One region of the Streptomyces sp. NPDC015127 genome, then DNA from elsewhere that is predicted to be linked to it. Evidence: riboswitches for the same ligand, from Rfam matches in the RefSeq annotation. Region 1 holds a riboswitch; each other region holds the start of a gene.
The links. Region 1 has a riboswitch for cyclic di-AMP ahead of ACF08N_RS13180 (M23 family metallopeptidase). Riboswitches for the same ligand answer to the same signal wherever they lie in the genome.

Region 1 (5,619 bases):
TCTGGAACTGCGGCGGCGTCGGCGGCGACCTGCCGACCGAGAAGCCGCAGCACGACCTGAAGTGCACGGACAGCAGCGAGTTGGTGCGGTTCACCCCGGAGTGGGGCAGGCCCCCGGCGGGCGCGGGCGCGGAGGCCGTGCTCGACGCGAACGGCCGCGTCACCGCGGTGAACGCCTCGCGCGGCGCCCGCGTGCCCGCCGGAGGGTCGACCGTCCAGGCCATCGGCGAGAGCGCCGACTGGCTGCTGGAGCACGCCGCGGTCGGCGCGACACTGACCTTCACCGAGCGGGTGCAGGACAGCAGGGGCCGCACGGTGGAGCTCACCCCCGACACGACGATCCTCCAGGTCGGCCCGACCCTGGTCAGGGACGGGCAGGTGTCGGTCAACGCCCAGCAGGACGGCATCATCCGCGAGGGCACGGACCAGACCTTCACGTACAACTGGACCCTGCGCAGCAACCCGCGCTCGATGATCGGCGTGGACGACCGGGGACGGCTGCTGCTCGTCGTCGTCGACGGTCGGCAGGCGGGTTACAGCGAGGGGCTGGGGATCGCGGACGCCGCACGGCTGATGCGGCAGCTCGGTGCGCGTGAGGCGATGAACCTCGACGGCGGGGGTTCCAGCGTCATGGCCACGGCGCGGTCGGGGATCGTCAACCGGCCTTCGGACGCGGCGGGTCAGCGTTCGCTCGGCAACGTGCTGCTCGTGCACCCGCGACCGACCTCCTGATCACGGCAGCGCCCGCCGGCCCGTCGGGCGGGCAGGGCCTCGGCGCCTCGACCGGGCTGAACCGGTCGGGGCGCTCTGTCGTCCCGGGACGCGGCCGCCGACGGGAGGGGCGCTGACGGGACGGGCCCTGACCTGACCGAACGGCGCCGATGCGGCCGGATCGGAGGCCGGCCCGGAAAGTGGTGTGGATCTTGCTCCGGATGGCGTAAGGTTGTGTTCACCGACGCGGGGTGGAGCAGCTCGGTAGCTCGCTGGGCTCATAACCCAGAGGTCGCAGGTTCAAATCCTGTCCCCGCTACTGAAGACGGCGGCCCGGCAATCGATCATCTCGATTGTCGGGCCGCCGTCGTTTCCGGCGCTGCTGACCTGGGGATTCGTCCGGCCGGACGTGGCAAGTCGCCGCCCGTGGCACGGGCGCGCAGCATGGGAGGTGCGCGGCACCGGTCCGTGGGCCGTGGGCGGAGCGGCAGGGAGACACCAGTGGGGCGAGAACTGGGCAGGAGCTACGTCGCGCCGTGGTTCGTCCGTCTTCTGCCCGCCGCGATGATCGCCGGCGGGGTGATCTTCGATCTGCTGACGCCGGCCCGCTTCACCGCGGTGCCGCTCTTCGCCGCGGCCCCGCTCATCGCGGCGCCGATCGTCAGCTGGGTCATGACGCTCCTGATCGGTATCACCGCCGTGGTGGCCACGAGCGGTCTGCACGTCTACAACAACACCATCGCCCAGATCACCGCCGTCACCGAGACGAGCACGGTGCTCACCGTGGCGGGCTTCGCGCTGCTGATCAACGGGGTCGTGACGCGCGGCAGTGCGCGGCTCGCCTCGGCGCGGGTGATCGCCGAGGCCGCGCAGCGCGCCGTGCTGCCCACCCCTGCGGACCGGATCGCCGGTCTGCACGTCGCCGCGCGGTACGAGGCGGCGCAGGCGGACGCGTTCATCGGCGGCGACCTCTTCGCCGTGCAGGACACCCCGCACGGGGTGCGGCTGATCGTCGGGGACGTGCGCGGCAAGGGCATGGAGGCGGTGGAGGCCGTCGCCGTGCTGATCGGTGCGTTCCGGGAGGCGGCCGAGCAGGAGAGCTCGCTCGAGGGCGTGGCGCTGCGGCTTGAGCGGGCGTTGAAGCGCGAGGGCATGCGGCGTGAGGGGCTGGACGCCATCGAGGGGTTCACCACCGCCGTGCTCGGCGAGATCCCGCCCTGCGACGGGACGGGGCACGGGACCGTACGGCTGGTGAACCGCGGCCACCCGAACCCGCTGGAGCTGCACGCCGACGGCGGTCTGGACGTGCTGGAGCCGTCCGAGGCCGCGCTGCCGCTGGGGATGGGCGACCTGGGGGTGTGGCCGGACCGCGCGGAGGAGTATCCGCTGCCCGCCGGATCGACGCTGCTGTTCTACACGGACGGCCTGTCCGAGGCGCGCGACACCCGGGGCGTCTTCTACGACCCGGGCGAACGGCTCCGGGGCAGCATCTTCCCCGGTCCCGAGGCCCTGCTCGACGCGCTGGTCGACGATGTGCGCCGGTACACCGGCGGGGCGTCCACGGACGACATGGCGCTGCTCGCGGTCGGCCGGCCGGGGGAAGGGCAGCCGGAACGGCGCCGGACGGTGCCGGTCGTGTCCGCCGCCGACGCGGCCCGGGCGCACGGCCGGCGCGGGGTCGCGGGCGCCGGGGCCCGGGCGCGGGGCGCGCGGCGCTGGGACGGCGGCAGGCGCCCGGACGGCGAGCGGCGGACTCGGGGGCACGGCCGGCCGGGATGAGCGGCGACGGCGACATGCGTACGGTGTGTAGTCGCAAGGTGCCCCTGTGCATAACATTTGACACAACGTCAGAAACCATGGGTGACCTGAGGGGTGATCAAGTCGCCCGATTCCGCCTGCTTCTGTCCCGGTAAGTCCTGGCCGCAGTCGTTAACGATCAGTCGGAACAGCTTGGAATCCGGCCCCGGCTTCTATTAACGTTCGATAACGCAGCGCGGTCGTCCCAGCCGTCGCAAGAGACGGCACCGTGCGCACGCGCCGAATTCCGCAAGGGAACCGGGGAACCACCTCTTGGGGTGAATCGGGCATCTCCTGCCGCTCAGTTCGCGGCCGAAGACGCCCGTAGGAGACCTTCCTGCTCCGAACCCGTCAGCTAACCCGGTAGGCGAGAAGGAAGGAAAGGAGTACGCCTTCGTGGCGTCCAACATGCCTGCCCCCGAGGCCCCGTTCGCGCCCGCCCCCTTCGGCGGCGACGCCGCGGAGCAGACGTGGGAGGAGTGGAATCCCACCGAGGAATCCATCCGCCCGGTGCGCGGCCGGCACCGCGTCGTCAAGCAGCGCGGCGGTCTCGCCCGCAGCTCCACCGTCCTCGGCGTCGGCGTCATCGCCGCGGTCGGCGCCGGTGGCATAGCGACCGCCCAGGACAAGCCGGCGGTCTCCATCTCCCTCCCGGACTCGATCGCGGACAACCTCCCCGACGCCAAGTCGCTTCCGGGTGTGGGCTCCCTCCTCTCCGACGACGACGGCTCCGACGGCTCCGACGCGCTTGCGGCACCGCTGACCGCGATGACCGCCGTCGCCGACGACGGCGCGGGCACCGGCGGGCAGACCCTCGGCGCGGGCGAGGCCCTGCGCGCCCGCATCCTCCAGCAGGTCGAGCAGCAGCGGGCCGAGGCGGACGCCGAGGCGAAGGCCGCTGCCGAGAAGCTGGCCGCCGAGCAGGCCGCCGCCGCGGCAGAGAAGCAGCAGAGCGCGGCCGAGGCCAAGGCGGCCGAGGAGAAGCGCAAGGCCGAGGAGGCTGCGCGGGCCAAGGAGGAGGCGGAGCGCCTCGCCAAGCTCGCCGCGAGCTACGCCCTGCCCACCTCCTCGTACACGATCACCTCCACCTTCGGCGAGTCCGGTTCCATGTGGTCCTCGGGCCGGCACACCGGCCTGGACTTCGCCGCCCCGACGGGCACGCCGGTCAAGGCGGTGCACGGCGGCACGATCAAGTCGGCCGGATGGTCCGGTTCGTACGGCTACCGCATCGTGCTGGAGCTGGAGGACGGCACCGAGGTCTGGTACGCGCACCTGTCGTCGATGACCGCGAGCGCGGGCCAGAAGGTCGGCACCGGCGAGACCATCGGCCGTGTCGGCGCGACCGGCAACGTCACCGGGCCGCACCTGCACATGGAGGTCCACACCCCGGGCGGCTCCGGTCTCGACCCGATGGCCTGGCTGCGGGGCAAGGGCCTCACGATCTGAGCGACGGCGGCAGCCGAAGGCGCGCGGTACGGAGCATCCGTGCCGCGCGTCCCCATGTCTTCGCCGGAGTCTGTGCCCGTATCCGTGCCGGTGTCTGTGTCTGTCCGTGCCGGCCGACGGGGGGCGCGATGGCGGAATAGCCTCCGCCGGATGGGCCGTTGATTCCCGCATGACGTCACTTCGCACCCTTGGCTCGTCCGACCTCGCCGTCTTCCCGCTCGCCCTCGGCGGCAACGTCTTCGGCTGGACCGCCGACAAGGACACCTCGTTCGCCGTGCTCGACGCGTACGCCGCCGCGGGCGGCAACTTCGTCGACACCGCCGACAGCTACTCCTCGTGGGCGCCCGGCAACGAGGGCGGCGAGTCGGAGACCGTGATCGGTGACTGGCTGGCCTCGCGCGGCAACCGCTCCGAGATCGTCGTCGCCACGAAGGTGGGTGCCCACCCGCAGTACAAGGGCCTGTCCGCGACCACGATCAAGGCGGCGGCCGAGGAGTCCCTGCGCCGGCTCCGCACGGATCACATCGACCTCTACTACACGCACTTCGACGACCCGTCCGTCCCCGTCGAGGAGATCGTCACCGCCCTCGACCAGCTGGTGAAGGAGGGCAAGGTCCGCGCGATCGCCGCCTCCAACCTGAGCGCCGAGCGCCTGCAGCAGTCCTTGGACTTCTCCGACCGTGAGGGACTCGCCCGGTACGTGGCCCTGCAGCCGCACTACAACCTCGTCTCCCGGGACACGTACGAGGGCGAACTGCAGGAGGTGGCCGCGCGGGCAGGTCTGGCCGCCGTCCCCTACTACGCGCTCGCGTCCGGCTTCCTCACCGGCAAGTACCGTCCCGGCGCGACCGTCGACAGCGCGCGGGCCCGTGGTGCGGGCGCGCATCTGGAGACGGAGCGCGGCCGGAAGGTGCTCGCGGCACTCGACAGGATCGCCGGGGCGCGCGGTGCCGAGGTTGCGACCGTCGCGCTCGCGTGGCTCGCCGCGCAGCCGACCGTCGTCGCGCCGATCGCCTCCGCCCGCACGGTCGGGCAACTGCCGGCACTGGTCGCGGTGGCCGACCTGGACCTGACGCAGGAGGAACTGGCCGAACTGACGGCGGCGTCGGCGTAGGCCGCAGGCGCGTCGGCACGCGGGGCGCGCCTCGCTGGCGGTGGCGCGTCGGCACAGGGTGCGGGTGCCTCGGCGGCGCGGCGCGTGGCTCAGCGGCGGTAGGGGTTGTAGCCGCCGTAGTCGCGGTGCGGTGGCGGCGCGGCGACCCGGCCCGTCGCCTGCGCCGCGTACACCAGCGCGGGCGCGGCCACGTCCCTGCGCCGCCACAGGTCGTGCAGCAGCTCCCGCTCGCGCTCCGCGAAGTCCGGGCCCACCGCGCCGCGCCGGGCCCGGTGCCGTAGAGAGGCGAGCGACGTCGCGAACGCCTCGTACTCGGAGACAGCGTGGCCCGCCCCCGGTCCGTACGTCCGCCGCGCGTAGTCGCGCGCCATCGTGCGGGCGCGCATCGACGACAGCGCCTGCGGCTCCGCCGCCGCGAGCCAGCCCGCCGCCGCGTACGCCGGCAACTCGGCGGATATCGTGCGCAGCTCGCGCTGCCGCGTCCATATGGTCAGCCAGGTCAGCAGCCCGAAGGCGGGCACCATGAACGCCGCGTACACCCCGTAGAAGCCC
Region 2 (5,619 bases), on a different contig from region 1:
GTCGTCTGGCACTTCGGCATGACCGGGCTGCTGCTGTGCGCCGCGCCCGGCGACCCCGTGGCGGACCACGACCGCCTCGTGCTCACTCTCGACGACGACCGCAGGCTGCACTACCGCGACCAGCGCAAGCTCCAGGGCGTCCACCTGGCCGGCAGCGACGAGGCCGTCGAGCATGTACTCGGTGATCTGGGCCCCGACGCGCTCGGCCTGCCGAGGGACACCTTCCTGGAACGCGTCGCCGGGCGGCGGGGCGCCGTCAAGAACGTGCTGATGGACCAGTCGGTGCTCGCCGGCCTGGGCAACCTGCTCACCGACGAGATCCTCTGGCGCGCCCGGGTGGCGCCCGGGCGGCCCGCGCGTGACCTCGACGAGGCCGAACTGCGCCGGATCCATGCGGCGATGGGCCGGGTCCTGCGCTCGGCCGTGCCGACCGCGCGCGTACCGCCCCGGCGGACCTGGCTCACCGGGCGCCGGGACGACCGGGACCCGGTGTGCCCGCGCTGCCGCGGACCGCTGCGCGCGGACCGCACGGGCGGACGCCGCTCGATGTGGTGCCCCACCTGCCAAACCTGACCGGGCGCCGCGAGTACCTGCGGCTTGGGGGCGCCGCACCGCTGGTGGGCTACGGCGCAGCGCGCTGCGGGCAGCGAGGGGGCTGAAGCTTCAGCGCGCGCCGGCAACAGCGACGGTGCTGCGGCTCCCGCGCGCCGCGGACAGCCGGGCGCTACGGGTTCAGCGCGCCGCGGACGGCGAGGGCGCTCCGGCTCCGCCGCGCCGCGGACGGCCGGGGCGCGCCGCGGCCGCAGCGCGCTGCGCACCTCCGGGCGCTACGGCTTCAGCAGCGTCTTGACCATGCCATCACCCTTGGCCTGGAAGGTCGCGTACGCCTCGGGTCCCTTCTCCAGCGGCATGGTGTGCGTGGCGAAGCCCTCGACGCCGAGCGGATCGGCGTCCGTCAGCAGCGGAAGGATGTCGTCCACCCACCGCCGGACGTTGGCCTGCCCCATGCGGAGCTGGATCTGCTTGTCGAACAGGGTGAGCATCGGCACGGGATCCGCCATGCCGCCGTAGACCCCGGCCAGCGAGATCGTGCCGCCGCGCCGTACCGCGTCGATGGCCGTGTAGAACGCCTCCAGCCGGTCCACGCCGACATGCTCCATGACGCGCCGGGCCACGCGCCCTGGCAGCAGGCCGGTCGCCCACTGTCCCGCCTTGGCGACCGGGGCGCCGTGGGCCTCCATGCCCACGGCGTCGATCACCGCGTCCGAGCCGCGGCCGTTCGTCAGGTCGCGGACCGCGTCGGCGACCTCGTCGTGCTCGCGCAGGTCGAGGACCGTCACTCCCCGCGCCTGCGCCCGGACCAGGCGCGCGGGGACGAGGTCGACGCCGATGACGAGTCCGGCGCCCCGGTGCAGTGCGACGCGGCACGCCATGTCGCCGATCGGCCCGAGGCCCAGGACGGTCAGCGAGCCGCCGGGCGGGACGTCTGCGTACTCCACGGCCTGCCAGGCCGTCGGCAGCACGTCCGAGAGGTAGACGAAGCGCTCGTCGGGCGGTCCCTCGGGCACCTTGACCGGCAGCGTGTCGCCGAAGGGCACCCGCAGGTACTCGGCCTGTCCGCCGGGCACCTGTCCGTACAGCTTCGTGTAGCCGAACAGCGACGCTCCGGTGCCCCGGTCCCGTACCTGGGTCGTCTCGCACTGCGAGTGGAGTCCCTGGTCGCACATGAAGCACTCGCCGCACGAGACGTTGAACGGGACGACGACGCGGTCGCCGGCCGAGAGAGCGGTCACCTCCGGTCCGGTCTCCTCGACGATGCCCATGGGCTCGTGGCCGAGGATGTCGCCGGGATCGAGATAGGGGCCCAGTACCTCGTACAGGTGCAGATCAGAACCGCAGATGCCGGTGGACGTCACCCGGACGATCACATCCTTCGGCTCGGTGATGCGGGGATCGGGGACGGTCTCGATCCGGACGTCTCGCCGGCCCTGCCATGTCAGTGCGCGCATCGTGTCCTCCCGCGTGATGTCGGTGGCGGCGGGCGACCGCGTACGGGCGGAGAGCCGCGCCCCCGGCCACCGCGGACGAGTACCCGAAGCGGACGATGCCATTACATAAAGAATAAAACGGACTATTAGCACCCGATGAGTTGTGAGCTTTTCCTCTCCGGGGCCGCCCTCCTCCATTCCTTAATGTCCGTTTACGTGCGACTCGGGCGACTCGTCTTTCTTGTTCTCGGTTCCGTGACATCGGTCACGCGGTGGAACCACGACAGCGGCGAGCGCGTCCGCACCCTCCTTGTGCGGAGGGAAAGTTGAGTTCCCGACAGAAGGCGAGGAAGGTCGTTCCTGCCCCTTTTCCCCGGTTCCGCATTGCGGTTGTGAATTCAGGGCTTGTTCCGTCGGGCCGCTCTCGCTTACGGTCACCGCAATCCGGATGGACCGCCGAATCCTGCCGCCGTCCGGAATCCGACCACACGCACTCACGTTCGGCAGGAGCGGGGGACCCAGGTAAGCCGCCGATCCGGAAATCCGGAACGGCTCGGGGTGAAGTCGCACCGACCATGCGACCGGGCATCTCCAGCCCGAACCCGACAGCTCACCTCGCAGGCGACGGAGAGGAAATGCGTCATGCCTGCAAAGGGTAAGCACCGCCGTCCCAAGTCCAGCCGACTCACCCGCGGCTTCGTCGCCGCGGGCACGGGCGGCGCCGCGCTCGCCCTGCCGGTGATCGGCGCGACCACCGCCTCCGCCGCGCAGCCCGCGATCGCGAAGGCCGCCGTCACGGCGCCCGCCCCGGCGAAGAAGGCCCCCGCCACGTACACCGTCGTAGCGGGTGACTCCCTGGCCAAGATCGCCGAGGAGCAGTCCGTCAGCGGCGGCTGGAAGAAGCTCTACAACGACAACCGCCGGAACATCGGCGCCGACCCGTCGCTGATCCGCCCCGGCCTGAAGCTGACCATCGGCGCCAAGGCCAAGCCCGCGGACCGCACCGCGGACACCGGCCGCGCCGACCGCTCCGAGGCCCGCACCGCCCCGGCGAAGAAGACCCCGGCCGCGAAGCCCGCCAAGGCCAAGGCGTATTCCAACGATCTCGACGGCTGGATCAAGGAATCGCTCGACGTCATGGCCAAGCACGGAATTCCCGGCACCTACGAGGGAATCCACCGCAACATCATGCGCGAGTCCTCCGGAAATCCGCTGGCGATCAACAACTGGGACATCAACGCGGTCAACGGCACGCCGTCCAAGGGCCTTCTCCAGGTGATCGACCCCACCTTCCGGGCCTACCACGTGCCCGGCACGCCCTTCGACAGCTACGACCCGGTCGCGAACATCACCGCCGCGTGCAACTACGCCGCCGCCAGGTACGGCTCGATCGACAATGTGAACGGTCCGTACTGACCGTAGCCCCGAATTCGCGGCTTCGATTGCAGATGGAATCGCGCCGGGCGCCCATTCTGACGTCACGTCAGTGCGGCGCCCGGCGCGGCCGTGTGCCCGCCGGGCGCCGCAGCGGGAAGGTGGCAGGCATGCGACTGCTGCTGATCTCCGACACCCATGTGCCCCTCCGTGCCCGCCGCCTGCCCGATGAGGTGATGGCCCGTGTCGAGGAGGCCGACGTGGTGATCCACGCCGGCGACTGGGTCGACACCGCGACCCTCGACCTCCTCCAGGAACGCTCCGCCCGCCTCCTCGCCGTGTACGGCAACAACGACGGCCCCGAACTGCGCGCCCGGCTCCCGGAGGTGGCCCGGGCGGAGCTCGGCGGCCTCCGGTTCGGAGTCGTGCACGAGACCGGCCCGTCCCGCGGGCGCGAGCAGCGGTGCGCCGACCGCTTCCCCGACCTCGCCGTGCTGGTCTTCGGCCACAGCCACATCCCCTGGGACACCACGGCCCCCGGCGGCCTGCGGCTCCTCAACCCCGGCTCCCCGACCGACCGCAGGCGCCAGCCGCATCACACGTACATGACCGCGCAGGTGGCGGACGGCCTGCTGACCGAGGTCCGGCTGCACCGCCTGTGACCGGACCGAGTAGTTTTGCGGTCAACCGATCACAGGAGCCGCCCCGTGTCCGCCAGGTCCCGCCTGCTGTACGTCACCGACCTTGCCTACCAGGCCAAGGGCCGGCGGTACTGCGACGAGGACATCCACCTGTCCTCGCGGCTGCGTGAGGAGTTCACCATCGCCCTCGCCCATCCGGCGGACGCGGCCGCACTGATGGACGGCTTCGACGGCGTCGTGGTCCGCAACAGCGGGCCCGTCCTGCACTACCAGGACGCGTACGACGCCTTCCGCGCGCGGGCGGCCGAGCGCGGCACCCGGGTCTACAACCCCCTGACCGCCCGCGGCGACATGGCCGGCAAGCAGTACCTGCTCGACCTCACGAAGGCCGGCTACCCGGTCATCCCCACCGTCGACCGGCTCGACGACCTCGGCCTGCTCCCTGCCGCCGACGAGTACGCGGTCAAGCCCAAGGCAGGCGCCGACTCCATCGGCCTCCACTTCGCGGACCGCGGCCGGCTCGCTCAGCTCGCGCGTGGCGACGTGCTGATACAACCGCGCATCGACTTCCTCTACGAGGTCTCCTTCTACTTCGTCGACGACGCCTTCCAGTACGCCCTCCACGCCCCCGACCCCGCCCGCCGCTGGGACCTGGCGCCGTACGAACCCACCGCGGCCGACCTCGACTTCGCCCGGCGCTTCATCGCCTGGAACACGGTCGACCACGGCATCCAGCGCGTCGACGCCTGCCGCACCCGTGACTTCGGCCTGCTGCTCGTCGAACTCGAGGACCTCAATCCGTACCTGTCCCTGAACCTGGTCGACGACGCGACCCGCGAGGCGTTCGTCGCGGCGATGAAGACCTCACTGCACTGCTTCCTCGCCGCCCCGTCCGCTCCCGCCGCCCAGTGACTGTCCGGCCCCGTCGGCCCGTCCGCTCCGTACCTGCTCGAACAGGCGAGCCCAGCGGGCGGGACGCCGGGCGTCCCCCTCGCCGTCGCGGCGCGCCGCTGGAACTGGACCGCCGCGCCCGCAAGACCTTCCGCAAACCCGCAGAACGCACGGGCGGCTGCGGGCCACCTATGACCAGATCGCTGGACTCCGCGCGAAAGCCAAGCGCCGGGCCATCGACTGGCAACACCAGGGCAGTCGTCAGGCGTGCGAAGCGCGTCAAGCCCACCACCGCAAGGTAGGAGGGAATCTCCCGGCTTCAGCCGGGAGAGCACTTCAATCGCTCACCCTGCTCGTGCGCGCAACAGCCTCACCGGACTGCGCGCCCTCCCGGACACGCCCGCGGCACGGGACGCCCGCGCGTACGGCCGACTCCGCCGGCCCCGCCCCCGCCGGCCGCGCTCATGCGGGTCGTGCGTCGTACACGTCCAGGCGGCCGCACATGCCGAAACGGCCGTGGGCCGTGGGCCGTTCCGCCCGTACGGTGGCGTCCGCCAAGTACGCGGCGTCACCACTTTCCAGACGCGCGAGCTGCGCGCCGGTGGCGGCCGACGCGGCCGCGGCGCCCGTCAGCCACCGCTCACGCCAGCGCTCCGTGAGCGGGCGCACCAGCGCGGCCGCCGCGCGGTGGAACGCGGCCAGCGGCCGGGCGTCCCCGGCGTCGG
Region 3 (5,619 bases), on a different contig from region 1:
GGTTCGAGGTCGAGGGTGAGGTGGACCGAGCCGTCCTCGAAGCTGCGCCTCTGGGTGTATCCGGCGTCCCGGAACACCTTGATCATCTTGTTGTTGGCAGGGAGGACCTCGGCCGCGAACCGCCGGATGCCGCGCTCCCGGGCGACCGCGGCGATGTGCTCCAGCAGGGCGGAGGCGATTCCGCGCCCCTGATGGGCGTCCTGGACGAGGAAGGCGACCTCGGCCTCGTCGGCGGGCGCACTGGCGGGGCGGCCGTGCGCGTTGATCCGGTCGTAGCGGACGGTCGCGACGAACTCGCCGCCGACCGTCATCGCGAGTCCCACGCGGTCCACGTAGTCGTGGTGGGTGAACCGGTGCACGTCCTTGTCGGACAGGCGGGGGTAGGGCGCGAAGAAGCGGTAGTACTTCGACTCGTCGGAGACCTGCTCGTAGAAGCTGACGAGCCGGTCGGCGTCCTCGGTGGTGATGGGCCTGATGCGTGCGGTGCCGCCGTCCCGCAGCACCACGTCTGCTTCCCAGTGATCGGGGTAGGCGTGCTCCGACGAGGTCTGCATGGGCCCCAGCGTACGGCGCGGTCACGGGTCGCGTGGGTGGTTGTGGACGGGCACGCTGAGAGGGCTCCACGGCGGCGGTGACCACCATCCGGACGCCGACGGAGGCACTCCGGAACGCATGAGAGACTGGTCTAGACAACCCGTTGAGACTTGAAGGGCAACACCATGGCTGAGCGTCGCGTCAATGTCGGCTGGGCCGAGGGCCTTCACGCCCGCCCCGCTTCCATCTTCGTTCGTGCCGCGACGGCCGCCGGCGTTCCGGTGACGATCGCGAAGGCCGACGGCAACCCCGTCAACGCCGCCTCGATGCTGGCCGTGCTCGGCCTCGGCGCGCAGGGCGGCGAGGAGATCGTTCTCGCTTCCGACGCGGATGGCGCCGACGTCGCGCTCGACCGCCTGGCCAAGCTCGTGGCCGAGGGCCTGGACGAGCTGCCCGAGACGGTCTGACCGTCCGGACGGGTGTCGGCAACCCGGCCCGTCCGGCCGGCTCACCCGAGAACCACGGCAGAGCCGCGGCGTTCCGCATTCAAGGAACCCGCGGCTTTTCCGTGCCCACGCCACCCGGGAGAAATGAATTCGGGCAGGGCCGAGAAAGGGCCTCCGGAAACAGGGCCTTCGAATAAACTCTTCTTATATACGGCTCGATTGTTAATTGCGGACGCTCGCGATGTTTACGGAATGTTGCGAAGTCCTCACCCGCTCCGGACGCCGCAGCCGGTGCACGGCCGCCGCCCTTTCCACATGGAGGGCCGTCAGCGCCCGCGCGCGTTCCACGTCGCCGCGCGCCACCGCGTCCACGATCGCGCCGTGCTCGGCCCAGGACTCGGCGGGCACGGCCGGCTGTTCGACGGCGTACATCCAGGCGATCTTGTGCCGCAGCTGGGTCAGCAGGGCGGTCAGCCCCGGGCTGCCGGAGGCCTGCGCGAGCGTCTCGTGGAACCAGGCGCCCAGGGACCGCAGATCCTCGCCCTGACCGCGGCGCGCCCGCTCCTGACCGAGCCTCACCAGGCCGCGCAGCACCTTCAGATGGGCATCGGTGCGCCGCTGGGCGGCACGTGCGGCGCCGAGCGGCTCCAGCAGCATCCGGATCTCGAGCAGGTCGGCCGCCTCCTGCTCGGTCGGCTCGGCGACATGCGCGCCGGCGTGGCGCCGGGTGACGACGAAGCCCTCCGACTCCAGGGTCCGCAGGGCCTCGCGCACGGGGACGCGGGAGACCCCGTAGCGGCGTGCGAGGTTCTCCTCGGTGAGCCGGCTGCCGCGCTCGAATACGCCGGAGACGATGTCGTCGCGGATCGCCGTGCATACAGAGTGCGCGGGAATGCGCATGTCCGAACCTCCGCCTTGATCCGCGCGAAACGCAGCCGATTGACTCGTGTCCGGTGACTCTATTCCAGTCCACGGCATTTTCCGATGGCCGACCGGAATCCATGGATATCTTTTGGCCGAAAAATGCGTCATGCGATCGGCGAGGACCTGCCGGAGACCTGGGTGCGGCCGGGCCACCGGATGCGCAATGCCCGTGGATCCGAGAGAGCGGCGAGGCGGTCAGGGGCGCCGGGAGGGGTCCCGGGAAAGGCGAAGACCCCCGGTGGCACACCGGGGGTCTTCGCGAGCGGCTCGGGTCGGCTCGGGTCAGACGGCTCGCGTCAGACGCTGACGCCGCGGGCGCGCAGATACGCGACCGGGTTCATGTCGGAGCCGTACTCCGGCGAGGTCCGGGCCTCGAAGTGGAGGTGGGGGCCGGTCGAGTTGCCGGTCGAGCCGGAGAGGCCGATCTGCTGGCCGGGCATGACCCGCTGGCCGACCGACACGCTGATCGACGACAGGTGGCCGTACTGGGTGTACGTGCCGTCGTTCATGCGGAGCACGATGTTGTTGCCGTACGCGCCGCCCCAGCCGGCCTCGACGACGGTACCGGCGCCCACGGCCACGACCGACGTGCCGGACGCGGCGCGGAAGTCGACGCCGGAGTGGCTGCCGGAGGACCACAGGGACCCGCCGGCCTGGTAACCGGTGGTCACGTAGGAGCCGGCGATGGGCAGCCGGAAGGTATTCAGACGGCGGCGCTCGGCCTCGCGGGCGGCGCGCTCCTTGGCCTCGCGGGCCTCCTTGGCGCGTGCCTCGGCCTTGCGCTTCGCCTCGGCCTCGGCCTTCGCCTTCGCCCGGGCCTTGGCGGCGGCCTCGGCTGCCTCCTGCCTCTGGGCTGCGGCCTGGTCGGCTATCTCGTCGGCGATGGACCCCATGGAGACGATCTGCGTCAGGCCGGTGTCCTCGACCGAAGGCGCGGCCTCGGCGGCGAACGCCGGGGAGGCGAGGCTTCCGACGACGCCGGTGGTGGCCAGAGTCGCGACGCCGGCGATGTTCCGGCTCCTGCGCGTCAGGCGGCTCGGGGCACGGTGCTTCCCGGTGGCACGGGTGAACGCCATGAAGAGGCTGGTCCTTTCCTTCCTTCTCGCCTACCGGGTTAGCTGACGGGTTCGGAGCAGGAAGGTCTCCTACGGGCCCCTCCGCGCGGGCGAAGGCGTCCGATTCACCCCAGGGGACTGGGTCCCCGGCTCCCCGGGCTCGCGCCTGAAGGGGACTCGGCGATGACTGTCCGATGCCGCGGGTGCGACGTGATCCAGGCGGACAGCCGGACCGACGCTAGGCATTTCATCTGCCGATCACCAAACGGACAGCCTGTTTTGTAGCGCATGCCACAGGGCAGACGGGCAACCTCTCCAACAAACCGGACATAGCACGGAACCCCGGCAAACAGCTTGAAGCCGGGGTTCCGTTTGAGCGCATCTTGCGCGCATCGCACTCGTTCCGCGCCGGGTTCACCCGATACGCGGCATTCGATCAGCCCGTGACGACAGTCACTTCACCGATGCCCAGTGCCCTGACCGGAGCCTCGATCTGCGCCGCGTCGCCGACCAGCACCGTGACCAGACGGTCCACGGGGAACGCGCTGACCACCGCCGCGGTCGCCTCCACGGTGCCCGTCGCGGCCAGGCGGGCGTACAACTGCGCCTGGTAGTCGTCCGGGAGGTGCTGCTCGACCTGGTCCGCGAGCGTGGCCGCCACCGACGCTGCCGTCTCGTACTTCAGCGGTGCCACGCCGACCAGGTTCTGCACGGCCACGTCACGCTCGGCGTCGGTGAGTCCCTCCGCCGCCAGCGTTCGCAGCACCTTCCACAGGTCCTCCAGCGCGGGGCCGGTGTTGGGCGTGTCCACGGAGCCGCTGATGGCCAGCATCGAGGCCCCCGAGCCGTCCGGGGCGGACAACAGCACCTGGCCGAAGGCACGTACGCCGTACGTGTAGCCCTTCTCCTCCCGCAGGACGCGGTCGAGCCGGGAGGTCAGCGTGCCGCCGAGGCAGTACGTGCCGAGCACCTGGGCGGGCCAGACACTGTCGTGGCGGTCGGGGCCGGTGCGGCCGATGAGCAGCTGCGTCTGCACGGCGCCCGGGCGGTCGACGATGAACACCCGGCCGGTGTCGTCGGCGGTGATCGCCGGCACGGGCCGGGTGGCCGCCTTGTCGCCCGTCCAGGCCCCGAGGGTGTCGGCGAGGACGGCGTCCACGTCGATCCCGGACAGGTCGCCCACGACCACGACGGTCGACGTGGCGGGCCGGACGTGCTCCTCGTAGAAGGCCCGTACGGCCGCGGAGTCGATCCTCGCCACCGTCTCCTCGGTGCCCTGACGCGGCCGGGACACGCGCAGGGGGGAGGGGAACAGCTCCTTGGAGAGCTGCTTGGCCGCACGGCGGGCCGGGTTGGCCATCTCGTGCGGGATCTCGTCCAGGCGGTTGCGCACCAGCCGGTCGACCTCGCCCGCCGCGAAGGCGGGGGCGCGCAGCGCGTCGGCGAGCAGGCCGAGCGCCTTGGGCAGCCGGGAGGCGGGGACCTCCAGGGAGACACGGACACCGGGGTGGTCGGCGAGCGAGTCGAGCGTGGCGCCGCAGCGCTCCAGCTCGGCGGCGAATTCCTCGGCGCTGTGCTTGTCGGTGCCCTCCGACAGGGCGCGGGCCATGATCGTGGCGACGCCGTCGAGTCCCTCGGGCTCCGCCTCCAGGGGGGCGCCGAGGAGGATCTCCACGGCGACGACCTTCTGGCCGGGGCGGTCGCAGCGCAGCACCGTCAGCCCGTTGTCCAGGGTGCCGCGCTCGGGGGCGGGGAAGGCCCAGGGCCGGGCGGTGCCGGCGGTGGGCTGCGGGTGGAAGTCCATGGTCACGGCAGCGTCGCTCACTGGTCCGCCCCCTTGTGCTCGTCGTTCTCTCCGGCGGCCGCGGACTCGCCGCTCTCGCCGCCCTCCTCGGTGTCGTCGGCGGAGACGGGCTCGTAGACCAGCACGGCCCTGTTCCGCGGGTGCAGCCTCGCCTCGGCGACCGCCTTCACCTCCTCTGCGGTGACGTCGAGGACGCGCTGCACGGCGGTCAGCGCCAGCTGCGGGTCGCCGAACAGCACGGCGTAACGGCACAGTTCGTCCGCGCGGCCGGCCACGGTGCCGAGCCGGTCGAGCCACTCGCGCTCCAGTTGGGCCTGGGCGCGCTCCATCTCCTCGGGCGTCGGTCCCTCGGCGGCGAACCGCGCGAGCTCCTCGTCGACCGCGGCCTCGATCTGCGGGACCTCGACACCTCCGGACGTCTTGACGTCCAGCCAGCCGAGCGACGGAGCACCGGCCAGGCGCAGCAGCCCGAACCCGGCGGCAACCGCCGTCTGGTCGCGGCGCACCAGGCGGTTGTGCAGCCGCGACGACTCGCCTCCGCCGAGGACGGTGAGCGCAAGGTCGGCGGCGTCGCACTCGCGGGTGCCGTCGTGCGGGAGGCGGTAGGCGGCCATCAGGGCGCGCGCGGGCACCTCTTCGACGATCTCCTCGCGAAGCTGCTCGCCGATGACGTCCGGCAGGGAGCCGTCGCGCGGGGGCTGCTTGCCGTCGTGCGACGGGATGGAGCCGAAGTACTTCTCGATCCACGCGAGCGTCTGCTGCGGGTCGATGTCGCCGACGACCGACAGCACCGCGTTGTTCGGCGCGTAGTACGTGCGGAAGAAGGCGCGGGCGTCCTCGAGGGTCGCCGCGTCGA

Region 2: another riboswitch for cyclic di-AMP. It lies ahead of ACF08N_RS04400 (transglycosylase SLT domain-containing protein); the one in region 1 lies ahead of ACF08N_RS13180 (M23 family metallopeptidase).
Region 3: another riboswitch for cyclic di-AMP. It lies ahead of ACF08N_RS20730 (M23 family metallopeptidase); the one in region 1 lies ahead of ACF08N_RS13180 (M23 family metallopeptidase).

Annotation. Positions count from the first base shown of each region.
Region 1 covers NZ_JBIBVE010000005.1:415,115-420,733, forward strand. Annotated here, with positions in the region: gene ACF08N_RS13165 (phosphodiester glycosidase family protein) at 1-731, shown strand, start outside; tRNA gene ACF08N_RS13170 (tRNA-Met) at 956-1,029, shown strand; gene ACF08N_RS13175 (PP2C family protein-serine/threonine phosphatase) at 1,212-2,489, shown strand; cyclic di-AMP (ydaO/yuaA leader) riboswitch at 2,736-2,892, shown strand; gene ACF08N_RS13180 (M23 family metallopeptidase) at 2,904-3,953, shown strand; gene ACF08N_RS13185 (aldo/keto reductase) at 4,123-5,067, shown strand; gene ACF08N_RS13190 (PrsW family intramembrane metalloprotease) at 5,157-5,619, opposite strand, start outside.
Region 2 covers NZ_JBIBVE010000002.1:251,125-256,743, forward strand. Annotated here, with positions in the region: gene ACF08N_RS04390 (Fpg/Nei family DNA glycosylase) at 1-573, shown strand, start outside; gene ACF08N_RS04395 (zinc-dependent alcohol dehydrogenase) at 828-2,009, opposite strand; cyclic di-AMP (ydaO/yuaA leader) riboswitch at 2,470-2,625, shown strand; gene ACF08N_RS04400 (transglycosylase SLT domain-containing protein) at 2,631-3,404, shown strand; gene ACF08N_RS04405 (metallophosphoesterase family protein) at 3,533-4,024, shown strand; gene ACF08N_RS04410 (hypothetical protein) at 4,070-4,915, shown strand; gene ACF08N_RS04415 (cupin domain-containing protein) at 5,357-5,619, opposite strand, start outside.
Region 3 covers NZ_JBIBVE010000010.1:112,083-117,701, reverse strand. Annotated here, with positions in the region: gene ACF08N_RS20745 (GNAT family N-acetyltransferase) at 1-554, opposite strand, end outside; gene ACF08N_RS20740 (HPr family phosphocarrier protein) at 720-1,001, shown strand; gene ACF08N_RS20735 (GntR family transcriptional regulator) at 1,203-1,880, opposite strand; gene ACF08N_RS20730 (M23 family metallopeptidase) at 2,201-2,980, opposite strand; cyclic di-AMP (ydaO/yuaA leader) riboswitch at 2,994-3,152, opposite strand; gene ACF08N_RS20725 (M16 family metallopeptidase) at 3,396-4,784, opposite strand; gene ACF08N_RS20720 (M16 family metallopeptidase) at 4,781-5,619, opposite strand, start outside.